2 regions of the Peteryoungia glycinendophytica genome follow, and region 1 is predicted to be linked to the other one. Evidence: riboswitches for the same ligand, from Rfam matches in the RefSeq annotation. Region 1 holds a riboswitch; the other holds the start of a gene.
What was found. Region 1 has a riboswitch for thiamine pyrophosphate ahead of thiC (phosphomethylpyrimidine synthase ThiC). Riboswitches for the same ligand answer to the same signal wherever they lie in the genome.
Positions count from the first base shown of each region.

Region 1 (5,495 bases):
AGCCTACAGCCTCGTCCGCCTCCTCCCCAAAGCGGAAGGAAACACCGAGCCTCCGTGCGGCTTCATACAGACCCCGCAAGGCCTGGCGTGGATGAAGATGCGCCTCCTCTGAAAAGAAGAGGCCGGTGCCGAAACAGCCTTTGAGATCCGGCTCAAGCTCTGCGATCTCGTCCGCGCCCAGCCAGCGATGGCCGCGCGTGCGGGTCGCAAAGCGCTTGAGGTCGGCGAGATCGCGGGGATTAGCCAGCACAAGCGTGCCCCGGCGCTGGACGAGACCCGGCACGGCCTCGTCCCACCAGTCGGCAGCGGCAAGACCCGATGTCAGCACGATCTCTTCCGCCGCCTCCCGCTCGCAATAGGGGGCGAGCATGCCGCCCGCCCAATGGGAGGCGCCAAGCCCGATATCGGCCCGGCGCTCCACGACCTCGACGGCGATACCCCTGCGCGCCAGTTCCAGCGCCGTCGCCAGCCCCGCGACACCGGCGCCCTTCACCAGAACGGTCATGGCCGCTCTCCCGTTTCGAGCGCTGCGACCTCGTCCGCCGTCATGTAGAGATCGCCGCCGGCGCGGTATTTCTCCGCCATGGCGGTCAGGCCCTCCTTCTGGGCCTCGGCGCGGATGTCATGCGAGATGCGCATCGAGCAGAATTTCGGCCCGCACATCGAGCAGAAATGCGCCACCTTGTGCGCCTCCTTCGGCAGCGTCTCGTCATGCATGGAGCGCGCCGTTTCCGGGTCGAGCGACAGGTTGAACTGGTCTTCCCAGCGGAATTCGAAGCGGGCGCGGGAAAGCGCATCGTCGCGCAGCTGCGCTGCCGGATGCCCCTTGGCGAGGTCGGCGGCATGGGCCGCAATCTTGTAGGTGATGACGCCGGTCTTCACGTCGTCGCGGTCGGGCAGACCCAGATGCTCCTTCGGCGTCACATAGCAGAGCATCGCCGTACCGAACCAGCCGATCATCGCCGCCCCGATGCCGGAGGTGATGTGGTCGTAGCCGGGTGCAATATCCGTCGTCAGCGGCCCCAGCGTATAGAAGGGGGCCTCGCCGCAGGTCTTCAGCTGCTTGTCCATGTTCTCCTTGATCTTGTGCATGGGAACATGGCCGGGGCCTTCGATCATCACCTGGCAATCCTTCTCCCAGGCAATCTTGGTCAGCTCACCCAGCGTCTCCAGTTCGGCAAACTGGGCGGCATCATTGGCATCGGCGATCGAGCCGGGGCGCAAGCCATCGCCCAGCGAGAAGGAGACATCATAAGCGCGGCAGATGTCGCAGATCTCCTCGAAATGCTCGTAGAGGAAGCTCTCCTTGTGATGATGCAGACACCACTTGGCCATAATCGAACCACCGCGCGAAACGATGCCGGTCACGCGGTTGACGGTCAGCGGGATGTAATGCAGCCGCACGCCGGCATGGATGGTGAAGTAGTCGACGCCCTGTTCGGCCTGCTCGATCAGCGTGTCGCGATAGACCTCCCAGGTCAGGTCTTCGGCGATGCCGCCGACCTTTTCCAGCGCTTGGTAGAGCGGCACGGTGCCGATCGGCACGGGTGAATTGCGCAGGATCCAGTCGCGGATGTTGTGAATGTTGCGGCCGGTCGAGAGATCCATGACCGTATCGGCCCCCCAGCGAATCGCCCAGACCATCTTCTCGACTTCCTCGGCCATGGAAGAGGTGACGGCGGAATTTCCGATATTGGCGTTGATCTTCACCAGGAAGTTCCGGCCGATGATCATCGGCTCCAGTTCGGGATGATTGATGTTGGCCGGGATGATCGCCCGGCCCGAGGCGATCTCCTGGCGGACGAATTCCGGCGTCACGTGATCGGGGATCGCGGCGCCGAAACTCTCGCCGTCGCGGACAAGCGCTTCCCTTGCAGCCTTCCGGCCAAGGTTTTCGCGGATCGCCACATATTCCATTTCCGGCGTGATGATGCCGGCGCGGGCATAGGCAAGCTGGGTCACCGCCTTGCCGCCTGTTGCGCGCAGTGGACGATGATTCACGGGAAACATCGGAGTCAGCTTATCGGCCGAGACGAAGCCGTTGTCCTCGGGCTTCACGGCACGCCCGTCATAGGCCTCGACATCCCCGCGTGCCTCCACCCAGGCTATCCGGTGCCGGGCAAGCCCCTGGTCGATGGCGATGGTCGCCTGCGGGTCGGTATAGGGGCCTGATGCGTCATAGACATTTACGGGCGGTTCGCCGGAGGTCGGGTGCAGCGCGATCTGGCGCAGGGGCACGCGAATGTCAGGGTGCATGTCCCCTGCCAACAAGATCTTGGTCGAAGCGGGTAGTGGCCCGGTGGTGACGTCGGGCTTTGAGAAGTTAGGGGCAATGTTCATCGTGGAGCTCCAAGTGTTCAGGTTGGAGACCCAGTCATGTCAGCCGGAATGATGGAAAGACGCCACGGGATTCGGGTTTTCGAATCGTCGTTTTGCAGCGCTTGCACCGTCCCTACGCCAGTATGAACTGGATCAGGTTCAACGGGTCACCGCGCTGCCATGGTCCTTAGCGGGATTGGCGTAGCGATATCTCAGCCCCTTGTCGGGACACCCCTGGTGAATGCGTGAAGTGTGGTCAAAAGCGGTCCCGCTGTCAACGCGGGAGGTAACATTCAGGCGCCGGCGCGCGGCACCTCGAACTGCTGGCCTGGTCGCAATCCCTTGAAGCGGTCATTGCCGATACCCGCTGCCGACATGGCGGTCACAAGCGCCTTCGGCGGATCGTCGATCCCTTCATTGGTCAGCTGGAAGGTGCCGAAATGGTGGCCGATGCCGAAGGATGCACCGCTCAAGCGGAAGCCTTCGATCGCCTCTTCCGGGTTCTGATGTTGCGCCTTCATGAACCAGCGAGGCTCATAGGCACCGATCGGCATGATCGCGAGCCTGATGTCGCCGTGCTTGGCCTTGAGCTCGCGATAATGCTTGCCCTCGGCATAGCCGGTGTCGCCGATATGGTAGATCTTGCCGCCCGGTGTCTCCAGAACGAAGGCCGCCCAGAGCGCCATGCGACGGTCGCCCATACCGCGCGCCGACCAGTGGTGGCAGGGCTCGCAATGAATGGTGACGTCGTTGCCAATCTCGATCCGGTCACCCCAGTCCATGACGTCAGCCTCCAACCGAGGCACGTCGCTGCGAATGATCGTGTCGTTTCCGAGCGGCGTGACGAGGCGCGGGCTGTCGCGCTCGATCAGTCGCTTCAGGGTCGCGATGTCGAGATGGTCGTAGTGGTTGTGCGTGACGATCACGATGTCGATCTTCGGCACATCGTCGAAAGCGACACCCGGCGGATTGTTGCGCTTCGGTCCGGCAAACGAGACGGGGCTTGCCCGTTCCGACCAGACCGGATCGGTCAGGATGTTGAGCCCCGCCGTCTGGATGAGAAGCGTTGCATGGCCGACCATGGTGACGACCAGTCGGCTCCCTTCGACACGCGGCTCCGGCCTGGTCGTAACGAAATCGGCCGCAGCCACGGCCTTCGGCCAGTCTATCTTGCCGCCGCCGAGCTGCCAGCGCAGGAGATCGGTGAAGCCACGGGGCTCTTCGCCGCCCGGGTTGAAGAACACCTTGCCGTCGAAATGATCCGAGATCGGACCGGTGTAATAGCGATTGCCCGCCTGTGCTTCGCGCAAGCCGAGACCTCCGATTGCAGCGGCGACGAGCCCGAAGCCTGACCATTTGAAAAAACTGCGTCTGTTCATGGCTCACCCATATGTGGTTCTGCCGTTTCTACGGCAATAGGCGTGGCGCGGATTGTCGGATGGCCGCGATCTCCCCGGAAATCGGGACTTCGCTTGACTTCCCGGGTGTTTTCCTGTTTATCCGCCGCAATCTGCGAAGAGACGAGAACTCCGAGCCGCCGACCGGGACCCGAAAAGGTGTAAAGAGATCCCGGAGGTCAACACCCGACAGCGCGATGCGCCCTCGGGTGCTTTTTGGCTTTGCGTCTTGTTTTCCGCGTGGAGAAGACCGAGGTTTGGGTTTCCCCGAACCATGCAAGGAAGAGCCGATGTTTGAAAACCTCCAGGACCGTCTTGGATCCATTCTGAATGGACTGACCGGCCGTGGCGCACTGTCCGAGGCGGATGTCTCGGCTGCTCTGCGCGAGGTCCGTCGTGCCCTTCTCGAGGCCGACGTCGCTCTCGAAGTCGTCCGCTCCTTCACCGACAAGGTCCGCGAAAAGGCCGTCGGTGCCGCCGTTCTGAAGTCGATCAAACCCGGGCAGATGGTCGTCAAGATCGTCCATGACGAGCTGGTCGAAATGCTCGGCACCGAAGGGGTGTCGATCGACCTCAACGCACCGGCCCCCGTCGTAATCATGATGGTCGGTCTGCAGGGTTCTGGTAAGACGACCACCACGGGCAAGATCGCCAAGCGTCTGACCGATCGCGAGAAGAAGAAGGTCCTGATGGCCTCGCTCGACACGCGTCGGCCGGCCGCCCAGGAACAGCTTCGTCAGCTCGGCGTCCAGACCGGCATCGATACGCTGCCGGTGATCGCCGGCCAGTCGCCGACCGATATCGCATCGCGTGCTGTGCAAGCGGCCAAGCTCGGCGGCCATGACGTGGTCATCCTCGACACCGCCGGCCGTACGCATATCGACGAGCCGCTGATGATCGAGATGGCCGAGATCAAGTCTCGCGCCAAGCCGCATGAAATCCTGCTCGTCGCCGACTCGCTCACCGGGCAGGACGCCGTCAATCTGGCGCGCAATTTCGACGAACGCGTCGGCATCACCGGCCTCGTTCTGACCCGCATGGACGGCGATGGCCGTGGCGGTGCGGCGCTCTCGATGCGTGCCGTCACCGGCAAGCCGATCAAGCTGATCGGCGTCGGCGAAAAGATGACGGAGCTCGACGAGTTCCACCCCCGCCGTATCGCTGACCGCATTCTCGGCATGGGCGACATTGTCTCGCTGGTCGAGAAGGCCGCCGAGAATATCGATGCGGAAAAAGCCCGCGCCATGGCCGAGAAGATGGCCAAGGGCAAGTTCGACCTCAACGACCTGGCCGAGCAGATCAAGCAGATGCAGGCCATGGGCGGCATGGGCGGGATCATGGGCATGATGCCGGGCATGGCGGGCATGAAGGACAAGATTTCCGCCGCCGGCCTCGACGACAAGGTCTTCAAGCGCCAGCTCGCCATCATCTCCTCGATGACCAAGGCCGAGCGCGCCAATCCGGACATGCTGAAGCATTCCCGCAAGAAGCGCATCGCGGCCGGCTCCGGCACGGATGCTGCCGACATCAATAAGCTTTTGAAGATGCATCGCCAGATGGCCGACATGATGAAGGCCATGGGCGGCAAAGGCAAAGGCGGCATGATGAAGCAGATGATGGGCGGCCTGGCCTCGAAAATGGGCCTCGGCGGCATGGTTGGCGGCATGGGCATGCCGGATCTGTCAAAAATGGATCCGAAGCAGCTCGAAGCGCTGGCCAAGCAGGCGGAAGCCGCCGGCATGAAGCCGGGCGGCCTGCCCGGTCTCGGTGGCGGCGGTC
Region 1 is NZ_VFYP01000002.1:363,766-369,260, forward strand. Features, by position in the region: gene thiO (glycine oxidase ThiO) at 1-505, opposite strand, end outside; gene thiC (phosphomethylpyrimidine synthase ThiC) at 502-2,340, opposite strand; TPP riboswitch at 2,432-2,565, opposite strand; gene FJQ55_RS16330 (MBL fold metallo-hydrolase) at 2,613-3,698, opposite strand; gene ffh (signal recognition particle protein) at 4,007-5,495, shown strand, end outside.

Region 2 (5,495 bases), on a different contig from region 1:
ATGAGATCCTGAAGTTCTGCGGCGCACTGTATCTCGGCTGGCTCGCCTGGCAAGCGCTCCGCCCCGGCGGTCGTTCGCCCTTCCAGGTGCGTGACCTGCCGATCGATAGCCCGCGAAAACTCTTCGTCATGGGCTTTGTCACCAGCCTGCTCAATCCGAAGGTCGCCATCCTCTATATGTCGCTCCTGCCGCAGTTCGTAGACCCCACGCTCGGCAGCGTCTTCACCCAGTCGCTGATCTTGGGCTTTACGCAGATCGCGATAGCCGTCACCGGCAATGGCCTCATCGCTCTGTCTGCCGGCACCATCGCCCTCTTTCTCGCCGGACGGCCGGTCTGGATGGTGGTTCAGCGCTGGCTGATGGGCACCGTGCTCGCCGGGCTGGCGGTCCGCATGGCGATGGAAGCGCAGCGCTGAGATGGGCCCTCATACACCCGTCGACCCGAACCCGCCGGGACCCCGCGCCGTGTCGGATGTCTCGGTCACCTCGGCCACCCGCGCTTGCGTCACCGGCGCAATCACCATCTGGGCGATCCGCATGCCGCGCTCGATCACGAAATCCCCGTCGCCGAGATTGATCAACAGCACCTTCACCTCTCCGCGATAGTCGCTGTCGATCGTGCCGGGCGTGTTTAGGCAAGTGATCCCGTTCTTGAGGGCAAGGCCGGAGCGTGGCCGGATCTGCGCCTCGAAGCCTTCGGGGATCTCGAAGATGAAGCCGGTCGGGACCAAGGCTCGCTTTCCCGGCGCCAAAGTCATCGGCGCATCCTCGGCAACGGCAGCTCTCAGATCCATGCCCGCAGCACCTCGCGTTTCGTAAGTGGGCAGATCGATCCCCTCGCCATGGGAGAGACGCTTCAGATTGAGCATGGGACCAAGGACATCGGAGCGAATGGCGGACATGGGCGGGATTCCTTTGTTTGCGCGCTCAATTGCATATTGGCCGTCGAAACGCTAGATAACCGCCGACCAAAAGGAATTCCTGAGACATGGCTGAAACGCTCGCAGAGGCGGTCTCCCGCCGCCGCACCTTTGCTATTATCGCCCACCCGGACGCCGGCAAGACGACGCTCACTGAAAAGCTCTTGCTGTTCGGCGGCGCCATCCAGCTCGCCGGCGAAGTGAAGGCCAAGAAGGACCGCATCCAGACCCGGTCGGACTGGATGAAGATCGAGCGCGAGCGCGGCATTTCGGTCGTCACCTCGGTCATGACCTTCGAATACGAAGGCAATGTCTTCAACATTCTCGACACGCCCGGCCACGAAGACTTCGCCGACGACACCTATCGCACACTGACCGCCGTTGATGCCGCCGTCATGGTCATCGACGCCGCCAAGGGTATCGAGCCGCGCACGCTGAAGCTCTTCGAAGTCTGCCGCATGCGCGACATCCCGATCATCACCTTCGTCAACAAGATGGACCGCGAAAGCCGGGACATCTTCGAGATCCTCGACGAGGTCGAAGAGAAGCTCGCGCTGGATACCGCCCCGATCACCTGGCCGGTCGGCCGCTCGAAGAGCTTCTGCGGCTCCTACAATCTGGCCAACAGCACCTTCCGCGGCAGTGACACCCAGGCCGAGCCGAGCAAGGTCAACGGTCCGCAGAGCGTCGCCGATCACCTGCCGGAAAACGAACGCGCGGCTTTCGTCGACGAGCTGGAACTGGCGGTCGAGGCCTGCCGTCCCTTCGACCAGAAGGCCTTCCTGGAAGGCCACATGACACCCGTCTTCTTCGGCTCGGCGCTGCGGAATTTCGGCGTGCGCGATCTGATCAATGCGCTCGGCGCCTATGCGCCCCCGCCGCGCGACCAGGTGGCTGATGTCAGAACGGTGCATGCCTCGGAAGAAAAGATGACGGCCTTCGTCTTCAAGATCCAGGCCAACATGGACCCGAACCACCGCGACCGCATCGCCTTTGCCCGCATCTGCTCCGGCAAGCTGGAACGCGGCATGAAGGCGAAGCTCGCCCGCACCGGCAAGCTGATGGGGCTCACGGCACCGCAATTCTTCTTCGCCTCGCAGCGCCAGCTGGCCGACACCGCCTTCGCCGGCGACGTGGTGGGTATCCCCAACCACGGCACACTCCGCATCGGCGATACGTTGACCGAAGGCGAGAATCTCGTCTTCCAGGGCGTGCCGAACTTCTCGCCGGAAATCCTGCGCCGCGTGCGGCTGGAAGATGCGATGAAGGCGAAGAAGCTCAAGGAAGCTCTGCAGCAGATGGCCGAAGAGGGCGTCGTGCAGCTCTTTTCGCCGGAAGACGGTTCACCGGCCATCGTCGGTGTCGTCGGCGCGCTGCAGCTCGACGTGTTGAAGGAACGCCTGTCGGCAGAATACACCCTGCCGGTCTCCTTCGAAATGTCGCGCTTCTCCGTCTGCCGCTGGATCTCGGCCGACAACAAGGATGATCTCGAAAAGTTCATGACCCAGCGCCGCGGCGATATCTGCCGCGATCTCGATGGCGATCCCGTCTTCATGGCGCAGGACCAGTTCTCGCTGCGTTACGAAGCCGAGCGCTATCCGGCGATCAAGATGGTCGCCATCAAGGAATATCACGTTGCCAAGGCGGCGTGATCGGCTCACGCACCCGGCATGCGCTCCATAGGGCGCATGCCGCTCTGCCGTCATCTAAGCCAGCCTCGCAGTGGCCTCAGCGGCGACGCAGCCGGATCAGCCCTTCACCATCGACATCCACCGTCACGCCCTCATAGCCGTGCAGGCTCGGATGGCGTGTTTCCAGCGGATGCGTATGGGTGGCCGTGATCACCATGACATCCGCGCCGGCGCCTTCTCCGGCCAGCACGCCCGCCATCACATCCTCGAACACTAGGCAATGGGTCGGATCGACGCCCAGTCGCTCTGCGCCCAGCCTGTAGCCGGCGGGATCCGGCTTGCCGATTTTGACGTCTTCCGCCGTAACGATCTTGAGCGGTTGTGGCAGGCCGGCGGCCGCGATGCGGGCGCGGGCAAGCGCCGAGGGCGCCGAGGTGACGATCGCCCAGCGCTCGGCCGGAAGCGCGTTCAGGAAGTCGATCGCGCCGGGGATCGGCACGATCCCTTCGACATCCTCGATTTCGCCGCGCTCGATTTCCAGCGCTTCGGCGACCACATCCACGCCCGGAAGGTTCAGCCCCCGGATCGTGTCGATGCCGCGCTTGCCATGCATGGTCGGCAGGAAAGCCTCGACATCGAGCCCCATTTTCGCCGCCCAGCGGCCCCAGACCCGCTCGGCGGCGGCGATCGAGTTGAGCAGCGTTCCGTCCATGTCGAAGAGGAAGCCGTGGTAGGAGCGGGTGGGGAGAGGCGAGGGGGAAAGGGTCAAGAGCGTGCACCTGATGCTGGGGGAACGAGAGGCAGGTAGCCAATTTGGCGGCAAGCGGCAAATGAATTGATCAAAGACAAGGTCCGCTCGTGACAGGCGGAACGCTCTGGGATAGACAGGAAGCAGACAGGGGCGTCCTGCGAAAGCCGGGCTGAGAAGCACCCTTTGAACCTGACCCAGATCATGCTGGCGGAGGGAGTCGTTCGGTCTATCCGGCAGTTGGCTGCCCGAGTCCGCCGCCGCTCCACCGTCGAAGGGAGCGCGCCGATGACCAATCCGATCCGCAACGTCCTGTCCATCGCCGGCTCCGATCCCTCCGGTGGTGCCGGCATCCAGGCCGATCTAAAAACCTTTGCCGCCCGGGGCTGTTACGGGATGGCCGTGATCACCGCGCTCACCGCCCAGAACACGCAAGGCGTCTCGGCTGTTCGCCCGCTCGATCCGGACTTCGTCCAGGAGCAGATCCGCATGGTCTTTGCCGATGTCAGGGTGGATGCGGTGAAGATCGGCATGATCGCCAATGCCGGCATCGCCGCCGCGGTGGCCGAAGCGCTGAAACCCCATCGCGGAATTCCGGTCGTGCTCGACCCCGTGATGATCGCCAAGGGCGGCGCGGCACTGCTCGATCCCGCGGCCGTTGACGTCCTCAAAGAAAGTCTGCTGCCGCTCGCAACGCTTGTGACTCCCAATCTGCCCGAGGCTGCAGCCCTGCTGGGCGATCCGGAAGCCTCCGACCGGCGCATCATGGAATCCCAGGCCGTGCGGCTGACGGCGCTCGGGGCGAAGGGCGTGCTGGTCAAGGGCGGACATCTCGCCGGTGGCGAGAGCCCGGATGTTCTGGTGACGGAGGGGCAGGTGACCTGGTTTGAGGCGTCCCGCATTGCCACGCGCAATACCCATGGCACCGGTTGTTCGCTGTCGAGCGCGCTCGCGGCGGAAGTCGCCAAAGGGCTCGAACCGCAGGAGGCGGTCAGCGTGGCGAAGGCATGGTTGGAAGAGGCTGTCCGCACCTCGGGCAGTTTGTCTGTCGGATCGGGCCACGGCCCGGTGCATCATTTCCATGCTCTGTGGTCAGCCGATCAGAGGAACTGAAAATTTTCAGCTGTCGGCGTGGCACTCAAGGTCGCGGATATCGAAGACGAAGGGCAGGGCGGAGCCGAGCCATGTCTGGTGGCGAGGCTTGAGTTCTCGTCGCTGGTCTATGGTGCCGAGCCGGATGCCGATCTCTCCATCGGCGCTTTCGCGCCAGAGCGGCGAGCCGCAGTCGCCGCAGAAGAACTGGTCGCTCGGCTTTCCGCTGTCACCGAACTTGCGGTAGCGCCGTGGCTCTCCGGAGACGAGGCGAAGGCTGCCAGTGATGGCCGCCGCCGTCACGCGATAGGCAGACCCGGTCAGGCGTTGGCAGTCGGTGCAGTGACAGATCCCGATCCGCTCCGGATCGATCTCCGCTTCGTAGCGAACTTCGCCGCATTGGCATGATCCCGTCACCCGCATCGCATCCCCCTGAAAAGAAAAGCCCGGCGCTGGAGGACGCCGGGCGAGATGAACTTGACTGCGGGAGGTTAATGATCGGCCTTGATGAAAGTTCCGTTCTGCAGCTCTTTCATCGCCTGCATCAGTTCTTCGCGGCTGTTCATGACGATCGGGCCATGCCAGGCGACCGGCTCCTTGATCGGCTTGCCGGTGACGAGAAGGAAGCGAATGCCCTTTTCGCCGGCCTGCACGGTGATTTCGTCGCCGGTGTCGAAAACGACGAGCGTGCGATTGCCGGAGAGGTCACGGATGTTGAGCTCCTCGCCCATATATTCCTTCTCGACCTTGACGCCGAAGGGTTTTGACGCATCGCGGAACGAGCCGGAGCCGGCGAAGATATAGGCAAAGGCGGAGCGATAGGTGTCGACCGGAAACGTCTTGCGCTTGCCGGGTGGCACCGAGATGTCGAGATAGACAGGCTCTGCGGCAATGCCGTCGACAGGGCCGCTCTTGCCCCAGAAGTCACCACAGATGACCCGCGCCGACGTACCGTCGTCATCCACGACGACAGGAATGTCGGCCGACTTGATGTCTTGGTAGCGCGGCTTCGTCATCTTCAGCGACGAGGGCAGGTTGGCCCAGAGCTGGAAGCCGTGCATGCGGCCGGCAAAATCGCCCTTCGGCATTTCCTGATGCATGATG
Region 2 is NZ_VFYP01000001.1:311,989-317,483, forward strand. Features, by position in the region: gene FJQ55_RS01555 (LysE family translocator) at 1-416, shown strand, start outside; gene dut (dUTP diphosphatase) at 426-902, opposite strand; gene FJQ55_RS01565 (peptide chain release factor 3) at 989-2,572, shown strand; gene FJQ55_RS01570 (HAD-IA family hydrolase) at 2,649-3,320, opposite strand; TPP riboswitch at 3,439-3,535, shown strand; gene thiD (bifunctional hydroxymethylpyrimidine kinase/phosphomethylpyrimidine kinase) at 3,588-4,412, shown strand; gene FJQ55_RS01580 (GFA family protein) at 4,419-4,814, opposite strand; gene FJQ55_RS01585 (pirin family protein) at 4,883-5,495, opposite strand, start outside.
Region 2: another riboswitch for thiamine pyrophosphate. It lies ahead of thiD (bifunctional hydroxymethylpyrimidine kinase/phosphomethylpyrimidine kinase); the one in region 1 lies ahead of thiC (phosphomethylpyrimidine synthase ThiC).